2 regions of the Glutamicibacter sp. BW78 genome follow, and region 2 is predicted to be linked to the other one. Evidence: predicted binding sites of a transcription regulator. Region 2 holds the regulator's gene; the other holds the start of a gene.

Region 1 (5,188 bases), on a different contig from region 2:
TTGGCGCGGTTAACCTCCCGACCTACCTCCTTGAAACCGAGCAGGATCCGAGAAGCACCCCCAGTTATCCAGGACTAGCGTTGGATACATGAACATTTCCTTGAAGTACTGCCACATCACCGTGAACGATGTCGACGAGGCCATCGCCTTTTATCGCGACGGACTCGGGCTCGAGGTGGTCAACGACGTCGCCGGTGGCGGGCACCGGTGGGTCACCCTGGGTACCGTCTCCCAGCCAGGGGCGGAAATCGTGCTCTCTAATCCACATGCAGGTCGATCAGAGCAGGACGGGGATGTCCTCCAAGAACTCCTGGCCAAAGGTGTGCTGCCCATGACCGTGTTCACCACGGACGACGTCGACGCCCTCTTCGAAAAAGTCCGTGCCACGGGTGCCGAAGTGCTCCAGGAGCCAATCGATCAACCGTGGGGACCACGCGACTGTGCCTTCCGTGACCCCTCAGGGAACATGGTGCGCATTAACCAAGCAACTGACTGAGCGGCGGTGCTCCTGCCTCCTGCGAGTGACGTCTCGTGACCCGGGCAGGGCATCCCCTAGGGTGTTCATCATGACTTTGACGTGGAGCACGACGCACCCGATCTTGAAAAGTTCCACGAACGGTGGGGCGGGGATCGTCTTACGCCCCTGGAGCCCCGAGGATGCGGACTCGATCTACCAGGCCTGCCAAGACCCGGAAATCATCCGGTGGACGACCGTGCCGTATCCATACACGCAGGATCACGCGGTCTCATTTGCCGATTTTTCCGCAGCAACCTGGCGCGAGCAGGCCGGAGCTTCCTTCGCCGTGGTGGATGAAAGCACGGACGCTGTCCTGGCTTCCTGCGGGCTGGTTGATGTCGACCAGACGAACGCCACGGTGGAAGTGGGATATTGGGTGGCGCCATGGGCTCGTGGCCGTGGAGTGGCTACGGCGGCAACCAAGGCCGTGAGCCGGTGGGCGATAGAAGATCTGGGAGCCCAACGGGTCAGCCTCGAAGCCGCGTCGGAAAACCATGGTTCCCAGCAGGTGGCACTCAAGGCCGGTTTCACCCGCGAAGGTATCCAGCGATCCAAGGCCGCACGCTTCGGTGAACGCCATGACATGGTGCTGTTCTCCCTCCTGCCCGGCGACGGAGCATCCTAACAGGACCTCCGCTACCCGCGGGAGGAAGAAGAAGGCAACCCTGGTCCGCTGATGAAGGAGAAGGGCGTGCTCTCCGCCGTCAGCGTGTCATGTCAGCCGCCCTCGACCAGCGCCTTCAACCGGGCGAGATCCTCCCGAGCATCGTTGGCATCCTGTTCGAACTCGGCGTTACTCATTCCCGTTTTCTTGAAGAGGGTGAACACGACCTCGCTGCCCTGATCGTTGCTCAGTACACGGAGGGGATTGCGCACGACGGTCCCGTCCGGCAGGACCACGTCATGATCGAGGACGCCCGACTTGATCGGGCCGACGAACCTCACCTCGACTGCGCCCATCGGGGAATCGGTAATCCATCGTCCCTCTTCGTTGCGAATGCCGGAGCTCAGACCCTCGGCCCAATGAGGGAGCTGCAGAGGGTCAGCGGCAACGGCGATGACCCGGTCGATTCCAGCGTCAATGGTCTGGGTGAGGTGTCGCACCGGCCATGTCATGGTCCAGATCCTATCCAGAAACCCAAAGTGTCGTACATACTTTCTAGTCTGATCTTGCTTAGAACAAAGATTCGAATAGAATGGGATGATCGTCGCGCACAGGCAGTTTTGCGGCCCCTTCCATGATTTAGGGCCCCGAGACCTATGCCGTCGTCCGGGGCGAATTGGAGGTATCAGATGGGGCTTTTCACCCAGTCAGTCGACGTGGAATGCAGCACCGCAGGCTTACCTTTGCGGATGCGGTGGCAGGGACGGGAATACCGTGTTGCCGCCGATCCCGTGCGCTGGTTTGAGCGCCGCCGCTGGTGGGCCGAGGAGATCCGCGCAGAACGCGGCCGCGGTCCGGGACTTGTCGACCATGAGATATGGCAACTACAGGTCAGGCTCGCCGGCAAGGGGCCGCTGCTCACCTTCGAGGTCTCCCGCGATGTGGAGAGCGGGCGCTGGCGACTCATCCGGATCCACGATGCCTTGCTGGAGAGTGCATGAGTTTCACGCATTTGAACGTGGCCTCCGCGTTCAGCGCACATTACGGGGTTTCCTGGCCCCAAGACCTCGCCCTGAAGGCCGCTGCCGAGGGGGCTGATGCCCTGGCCAGCACCGAACGCGATGGCCTTTACGGCGCCGTCAAACACCTCAAGGCGTGCCGGGAGACCGGACTGGATCCGATCCTCGGGGTGAACCTAGCGGTGCTGGGTCCCGGCGCTGATAACGCCCGGCATCCTCCGGCGCATGCTGCCCGGGGGCGCCCGGGACTACAGCTCCAAGGGCGTGTCATCGTACTGGCTAAAGGACATTGCGACGGGGCCGGCTACCGGGCTCTGTGCCGGCTGGTCTCCCTAGCCCATGAGGGGACTGCGGCGCACCGGGGTGCTACCGGAGGCAAACCCGTGGGGGTGACTCGTGCGCAGTTAGCGTCGTGTGCCACCGACCCGGAGGCCGGTACGGTACTGAAAGTGCTGCTGGGACCAGATTCCGATGTCGGTCAGGCGGCCCTGCGCCGTGAACTCCCACGCGCCAGGACCGCGCTGGCCGGATGGCTGCAGGCGGTGGGTAGAGATGTGGTGCACCTCGAGCTGGTCACCCACCTGAACACCCCGGGGGAGCGGCTCAGCACAGCGCATTCCATCCGGATGCTCCGCGTCGCCCAGGCCCTTCATGTTCCGGCAGTACTTACCAACGCCGTGCGCTATGCAGACCCCGATGGTGCGGCTACTGCCGACGTGCTGGATTCTGCCCGTGCCTTGAGCTCGTTGGAAACTCTTGGCGATCTGCAACCAAACGGGCAGGGATGGCTCAAAAGCCCCGGACGGATGAACGCCTTGGCCCGGGAAATTGCGCGGGACGCGGGGGAGGGGAGAGCCGCTGGGGAACTGCTGGGCAACACCTCGGCCATGGCCGACTGGGCACGGATGGACCCGGTGGACGACGCCGGCTGGGGAATCCCCGTGGTCCCCGAAGCCAGCGTGATTGGTATCAGCGGTCACCCCGATGCGGAACTGGCGGCACGCTGCGAAGCAGGCATTACCCGCCTGATCCCTCAGGACGCCGGTTCCCGTGCGCTGCGCGATCGCCTCGCGATGGAACTGGAAACCATCTCCGACCTGGGCTTTGGCACCTACTTCCTCACCGTGGCCGAGGTTAGCTCGATGATCACTACCCTGGGCGTGCGCAATGCCGCCCGGGGATCCGGCGCTTCTTCCGTGGTGAACTTCCTCCTGGGCATTAGCCATGTGAACCCGTTGGCCCACGACCTGCTCTTCGAACGCTTCCTCTCGCGGGACCGGACGACCCTTCCCGATATCGACATCGACGTCGAATCCGCCGAACGACATCGGGTCTATGAGCACATCTTCAAACGGTTTGGTTCAGAGCGGGTCACCCTGATGAGCATGCAGAACGGGTACCGGGCCCGTGGCGCGGTCCGGGACGCGGGGCAGGCGCTGGGCATGGGAGACGGGGACCTGGATGTCATCGCCAAACAGCTGTGGCGTTTCTCGGCCAGCAACTTCCGCGAGGCCCTGGACGAGAAGCCGGAGCTGCGCCCCTTTGCCGAACGGATGGGGGCCGAGAAGCAGCTGGACCTGCTGGTGGATTTGACCGAGCGGCTGGACCGACTGCCCCGCCACATCTCCATGCACCCGTGCGGGGTGATCCTGGGGGATAACACCCTGCTGGACCGGACCCCGGTCCAGCCCAGCGGACTCGGGTTGGCGATGAGCCAATTCGATAAGCACGATATGGACCCCATGGGCATGCTCAAACTGGATGTGCTGGGGGTGCGCATGCAATCGGCGATGGCCTATGCGGTCTCCGAGGTCGTCCGGATCCATGGGGACGGGGATGCGGTTGCCCGCGCCGGCGCCCATTCGAAAACATCTGACGGGGGGCTTCCGGAGTATCTGGACACCGACGGGACCATCGACCTGCAGCGGGTCCCGCTGGATGATGAACCGACCTTCGAACTCATCCGCACCACCGACACGCTGGGCTGCTTCCAGATCGAATCTCCCGGGCAGCGTGAACTGATCGGCAAACTGGCACCACGCGAATTCAACGACATCATCATCGATATCTCGTTGTTCCGGCCCGGGCCCATGCAATCAAATATGGTCAAACCGTATCTGGAAAATCGGCATGGCTTTGCGGTTGAAAACTATCCTCACCCTGACCTTAAACCAGCACTGGCCGAGACGCATGGGGTCACGGTCTTTCACGAACAAGTACTACGGATCTTCGACGTGATGACCGGGTGCGGATTGGCCAAGGCAGATGTGTATCGGCGGCTGCTGGGCAACGAGCAGGCCGAACCACGGGTGGAGGAACTCTACCGTTCCAGAGCTCTGGAGCGGGGCTATCCGCTGGCCGTGATCGACGAGGTCTGGGCGACATTGAAGGCCTTCGGCTCTTTCGGCTTCTGCAAGGCCCATGGGGCAGCTTTCGCCGTGCCGACTTACCAGTCGGCCTGGCTGAAGGCCCACCACCCCGAGGCGTTCCTAGCCGGTATCTGGGAACACGATCCCGGAATGTATCCCAAACGTTTGCTGGTAGCGGAGGCTCGGCGGATGGGCATCCCCATCCTGCCACTGGATATCAACTGCTCTGACGCCTCCTACCGGGTCGAACGTTTGAAGGGATTGCTGCCCCCGGCCACGGTTCCACCCGTCTACCGGGCACCGGGAACGATGCCAGCCGGACGGTTAGGCATCCGGCTGTCCCTGAGCGGGATCCACGGGGTCTCGGGAAACGAGGTGAAGCGCGTCGTTGCCGGAAAGCCCTACGACTCGCTGGCTGATGTGCGCGACCGGTCGGGGCTGAATCGTTCCTCGTTGCGGACTTTTGCCGCCCTAGGGGCCTTCGATTCCCTGCAAAAGGTGGCTGGGCGCGGCAACCGTGCGGACCTGATGGCCCATCTGGCAGCCAGGCCCGCCAAGGCGTTGCCCCCACGGCACCGCCCCATTGCCGGGCAGCTGCCCTTGCCCATGAGCGACGTGGAACTGGGCGGATTGGCCGTGGGACACGTCGAACAGAGCATGGAGGAAACCGTCCGGACCG
Region 2 (5,188 bases):
CCGACGTCATTGAGTGCTTTCATCACGCTGGCGAACGCACCCACGCCCGGGACGACGAGGCCATCAGCCTCACGGATATCGGCTGGTTGATTGCTCAACGTGACTTCGGCGCCGACATGTTCAAGTGCGCGAACCGCGGATCGGATGTTGCCCGACCCGTAATCCAACACCGTGATACGGGGCCCGGCCATCTACAAGGCACCCTTCGTGGAGGGGATCATTCCGGCATTGCGAGGGTCTGGTTCCACGGCTTGCCGCAAGGCGCGGGCGAAGGCCTTGAACTGTGCTTCGACGATGTGGTGCGGATCCCGACCGCCCAGGACTCGCATGTGGAGGCAGATCTGCGCGTGCAAGGTGATCGATTCAAAGACGTGGCGGGTCAGCGAACCGGTGAAGTGGCCTCCGATGAGGTGGTATTCCTGTCCTGCCGGTTCGCCTCCATGGACCAGGTACGGACGTCCCGAGATATCAACGACAGCGTGGGCCAGGGCTTCATCCAGCGGGACTGAAGCCTCGCCGAAGCGGCGGATGCCTGCCTTGTCGCCCAGGGCGGTGCGCAGGACTTCGCCGAGGGTGATGGCAACGTCCTCCACCGTGTGGTGGGCATCGATGTGGGTGTCGCCGGTCGCCTGGATGTTCAGGTCGATCAGTGAGTGTTTGGCCAACGCTGTCAGCATGTGGTCGTAGAACGGGACACTGGTACTGATGTTGGCGGTACCTGTGCCATCAAGGTCGAGTTCAACAGACACGGTGGACTCGCTGGTGGCGCGCTCCATGCGGGCTCGGCGACCGCCAAGCAGTTCTGCAGACATGGGTATTCCTTCGGTGTGGGTGGGGCGGGCGGCAACGGTGGCGGCCCACGGGTTAAGTCTAGCTGTCGTGCCCTGAATCAGTTTTCGGGGCGGAGGACACGAGGGCTTCCAACGCGTGGAGGAAAGCGGTCGTCTCGGCTTCCGTTCCCGCCGTGACCCGCAGGTGGCCGGCGATGCCCACATCGCGGACCAGCACGCCGGCGTCGAGTAGGCCCTGCCAGGTCGCACTGGAATGTTCGAGACCACCGAAGAACACGAAGTTGGAGTCACTCACCGCAGGTTTCAAACCCAACCGGGTCAGTTCGCTGACGATCCTGTCGCGTTGGCCCTTGATGTCCTCGACCGTGGCCAGCAAGGCATCAACCTGCTTCAAAGCAGCATTGGCGGTGGCCTGAGTGACGGCCGAGAGGTGGTACGGAAGACGCACCAAGCGCAGGGCGTCGGCAATTTCCGGAGCTGCGGCGAGGTAGCCAAGCCGTGCTCCAGCCAGCGCGAAGGCCTTGCTCATGGTCCTGGTGACGATCAGTCGTTCACGGCCGGGAAGCAGCGTCAGCGCCGACCGGGTCCCGCTGAGCGCGAATTCGGCGTAGGCCTCATCAACAATGACGATCGCCTGGCTGGTCCGCCCCGCCTCGTAGACGGCTTCAACGACGTCCAACCCGAGGGCGGTGCCTGTCGGATTATTCGGTGAACAAAGGATCACCAGATTCGGGGCGGCCGCTGCGACCTGATCCGCTGCTGACTGGGCGCTGAGTCCGAAGTCCTCGCCCCGCGCTCCGGCAAGGTAGGTGGTATCGGTACCGCTGGCCAGCAGCGGGTACATCGAATATGTCGGAGGGAAGCTCATCACGGTCCGCCCCGGCCCCCCGAAGGCCTGGAGGATCTGCTGCAGAACTTCGTTGGAGCCATTGGCCGCCCAAATACTTTCGGCTCCCAGCCCGTGCCCCAAATATCCGGCAAGGCGTTCACGCAGTTCGGTGAACTCGCGGTCAGGGTAGCGGTTCAGGTCCGTTGCGGCTGCGCTCACGTCTTCGGAGATGGCCCGGCTCACGGCTGCGGGCAGCGGATGGGTGTTCTCGTTGACATTCAACAGGATGGGAACATCCAGTTGGGGTGCGCCGTAGGGTTCGATGCCCCGCAGGTTCTCACGCAGGGGCAATTTGGCCAGTCGTTCCAGCTGATCACTCACGGCCCCATTCTATTGCCCGTCCGTCCGTGGCGGGAATCGGGGCCGGGGCCCGGGGTCATAAAGGAGGCTTAGCTGCCGGCGGGAACGAAGATCTGTTGGCCGGGGACGAGGACCGATCCCTTCAGGTCATTCATTTCGGTGATTTCCGCCACAACGTCTCGGCGGTCGCGCTGCGGAGCGAATTCCGCGGCCAGGGCCCAGACGGTATCCCCTTCCATGACCGAGACCGTCTGCGCCTCAACAGAGGTCGTGTCGGAGGCGTCAGAGGCCATCACCGGAGCGGTGAAGATACCGGCAAGCACCAGGAGTGTGGTGGCCACCAGCATGACCGGCAAGCCGATGAGGATGAACCGGCCCCGACGAGTCAGCGTCAGGCGGCCACTGCGAGCTTTGGCGGGGTGGGAGGAAATGGTCTGAACGGAATCGTCATTGAGGAACACCGGGGTCGCGAGTGCGATCTGCGCCATGGTCTTACCTTCCTGTTGTCCGCCGAAGCGGGTCCTGGTTGCGGGATTCAACTCCCGTCTTCGAACTCATATTCGAACTTCTGTCTCATTTTTAGCATCTATGTACGAAGATTGTCGAGACACGTTCGAATAAATCTTTGAATGACGTCGACGACTGCCCTAGAGTAGAAGCCATCGGCTGGATGGATGAGAGTCCACCAGTTGCATCCGACACATTGCGCACAGCCCCGGTACGCCGGCGATTTACCAGGACGGGATGGATCATGAGCTCAGCTGAGAATCCGGCGCCGAAGAAGGCACCGAAGGGGTTGACTATCCGACAGAAGAGGATCTTGGAAACCATCCAGGATGCCGTGGCCGATAAGGGGTACCCGCCGTCCATGCGCGAAATCGGCGACACCGTCGGTCTGGCGAGTTTGTCTAGCGTCACCCACCAGCTCGCTCAGTTGGAGAAGCTCGGCTACATTCGGCGGGACCCGCGCCGCCCGCGGGCCATGGAAATCCTGCGTTCCGGGCACCCGGAGACGGCAGCGAACCCACAGCTGTCCCTCGCCCCCGAAGAGCCGGTGCAGCCCCGCCCGACACTTTCAGTGGTGGAGTCGGACGACTCCTCAGAGGTGGCCCGTGTGCCTCTGGTGGGGCGCATCGCGGCGGGCGGACCAATTCTGGCGGACCAGGCAGTGGAAGACGTGATGTCCCTGCCCCGCCAGCTGGTTGGGCACGGCGAGCTGTTCATGCTCAAGGTCAGCGGCGATTCAATGGTTGAAGCAGCGATCTGTGATGGGGACTGGGTCGTCGTCCGCCGCCAACAACATGCAGAGAACGGCGATGTCGTCGCGGCTTTATTGGACGACGAGGCCACGGTGAAGACTTTCAGGCAGCGTGACGGCCACACCTGGCTGCTGCCACAGAATCGCCAGTACGAGCCGATCTTGGGCGATCATGCCACCGTCATGGGCAAGGTCGTTTCGGTGATGCGCTCGATCTAGACCGCTGTAGAGACCAAGGAGGGCTCCGTCCGTGGACGGGGCCCTCCTTCATCTCTATCTAGTGCTCGCTGGCCGCCAGACGGCGCAATGAACCCAGCACGACGTCCTTATCCGTGGTTGACCACATGGGGGGCAGCGATGCCCGCAGGTAGCTACCGTAGCGTTCAGTGGCCAACCGTGAATCTAATACGGCCACGACGCCACGATCGTCCGTCGATCGGATGAGTCGGCCCGCCCCTTGGGCCAGACGCACCGCTGCATGGGAGGCGGAGACGGCCATGAAACCGTTCCCGCCATGGCGGGCCACGTCCCGACTGCGCGCCGTGGACAGCGGGTCATCCGGACGGGGGAAGGGGATCCGGTCAATAACCACCAGGCGGCATGACTGACCGGGGACGTCGACTCCCTGCCAGAGGGTCATGGTGCCAAAGAGGCAGGTGTCGCGTTCATCGGCAAATTGTTTGACCAGGGTGGACATGCTCGATTCGCCTTGGCACAAAATTTCCGGAGTGACCCGCGGTCGCAAGGCTTCGGCAGCCTCCTCGGCGGCCCGACGCGAGGAAAACAGGGCGAGCACTCCCCCACCGGATGCCCCAATCAGATCTGCGAGCTCATCCATCGCCTCGGTGGATACATTTCGCGACGGCTTGGGCAGATGCCGTGCGACGTAGAGCATCCCCTGTCGGGAGTAATCAAAGGGGCTACCGACGTCGATACCTGTCCAGGCAGGAGCGCCCTCGCCCAGAAGTCCAAGCGAACCGGCCACCGGTTCAAAAGCGGCACCTATGGCCAGGGTGGCTGAGGTCAGCACAACCGTACGGCCATCGAAGAGGCCCTCACGCAATTTGCCGGCCACCGATAGCGGGGCGACATTGATGGTCGCTGGTGCCGACTCATCGGGAGCACTGTAGCCGGCGCCCGGGGTGAAGTTTCCTTGTCGGGAGATCCACACGACTTCCCGTTCATCGGCGGGACCATCAAGGCGTTCGCACTGTTCCTGGAGATACAGCAATTGGGACCGGGCCATCTGGCGCCCACCATCAGCAGTTTCGCCGTTTCCGGGTTTTGAATCAGACAACGCTGTGCGGACCGCCTCACGCACAGCGGCAATGGCAGCACCCTGCTCCTCGTTCAGACCCTTGGGTAGCAGACCGGTCGGGACACCTTCCAAGGAGTCCGCTAGCGCCTTGCCGGCCTGATTAAGCGCTTCGACGGCGACACCTTTGCAATTGCGTCGGGTCGCAGTAGCTGCCGCAGCAACCAGCGCAGCAGAGATGGGGCGCGTCACTGAATTGGTCACCCGGTCTTGGAGTTCATGCGCCTCATCGATGATCACCGTGTCGAACTCCGGCAACACCGCCAGTCCTTCAAAGGCCGAGACCGCCAGCAGGGCGTGGTTGGTAATCACGATGTCGGCGTCGCCGGCCTTCTTCCGGGCCAATTCACTGAAGCATTCCTCGGCCATGGGGCATCGTTGAGCACCGAGACAGTCCATGGCGCTCACGGAGACCTGTCTCCACGCCCGATCGCTGACCCCCGGGACCAGATCATCGCGGTCACCCGAATCGGTTTCCTCGGCCCATTGACGTACGCGCACGACCTCTTGGCCCAGTGCCGAGGTGGGCCCTGCGCCAGCCGTCAGCGGCCGGGCGGCCCCATCGTCACCGAGCGCGAAGAGTGCCCCTTCATCTTCATCGGGGTATCCGCCGCCGAGCTTGTACTTGCAGACAT

What was found. The regulator LexA, encoded in region 2, represses DNA repair genes until DNA is damaged. The targets are predictions, from matches to a motif close to TCGAACANNTGTTCGA.
Region 1: the regulator LexA is predicted to act here: its motif matches at 1,693-1,708, upstream of CIK75_RS03565 (DUF6504 family protein).

What each region holds. Positions count from the first base shown of each region.
Region 1 covers NZ_NRGU01000023.1:33,322-38,509, reverse strand. The annotation lists gene CIK75_RS03585 (helix-turn-helix transcriptional regulator) at 1-78, shown strand, start outside; gene CIK75_RS03580 (VOC family protein) at 89-496, shown strand; gene CIK75_RS03575 (GNAT family N-acetyltransferase) at 567-1,142, shown strand; gene CIK75_RS03570 (polyketide cyclase) at 1,235-1,633, opposite strand; gene CIK75_RS03565 (DUF6504 family protein) at 1,811-2,122, shown strand; gene dnaE (DNA polymerase III subunit alpha) at 2,119-5,188, shown strand, end outside.
Region 2 covers NZ_NRGU01000008.1:205,119-210,306, reverse strand. The annotation lists gene hisH (imidazole glycerol phosphate synthase subunit HisH) at 1-191, opposite strand, end outside; gene hisB (imidazoleglycerol-phosphate dehydratase HisB) at 192-812, opposite strand; gene CIK75_RS01810 (histidinol-phosphate transaminase) at 871-2,001, opposite strand; gene CIK75_RS01805 (LysM peptidoglycan-binding domain-containing protein) at 2,070-2,468, opposite strand; gene lexA (transcriptional repressor LexA) at 2,732-3,457, shown strand; gene CIK75_RS01795 (ATP-dependent DNA helicase) at 3,516-5,188, opposite strand, start outside.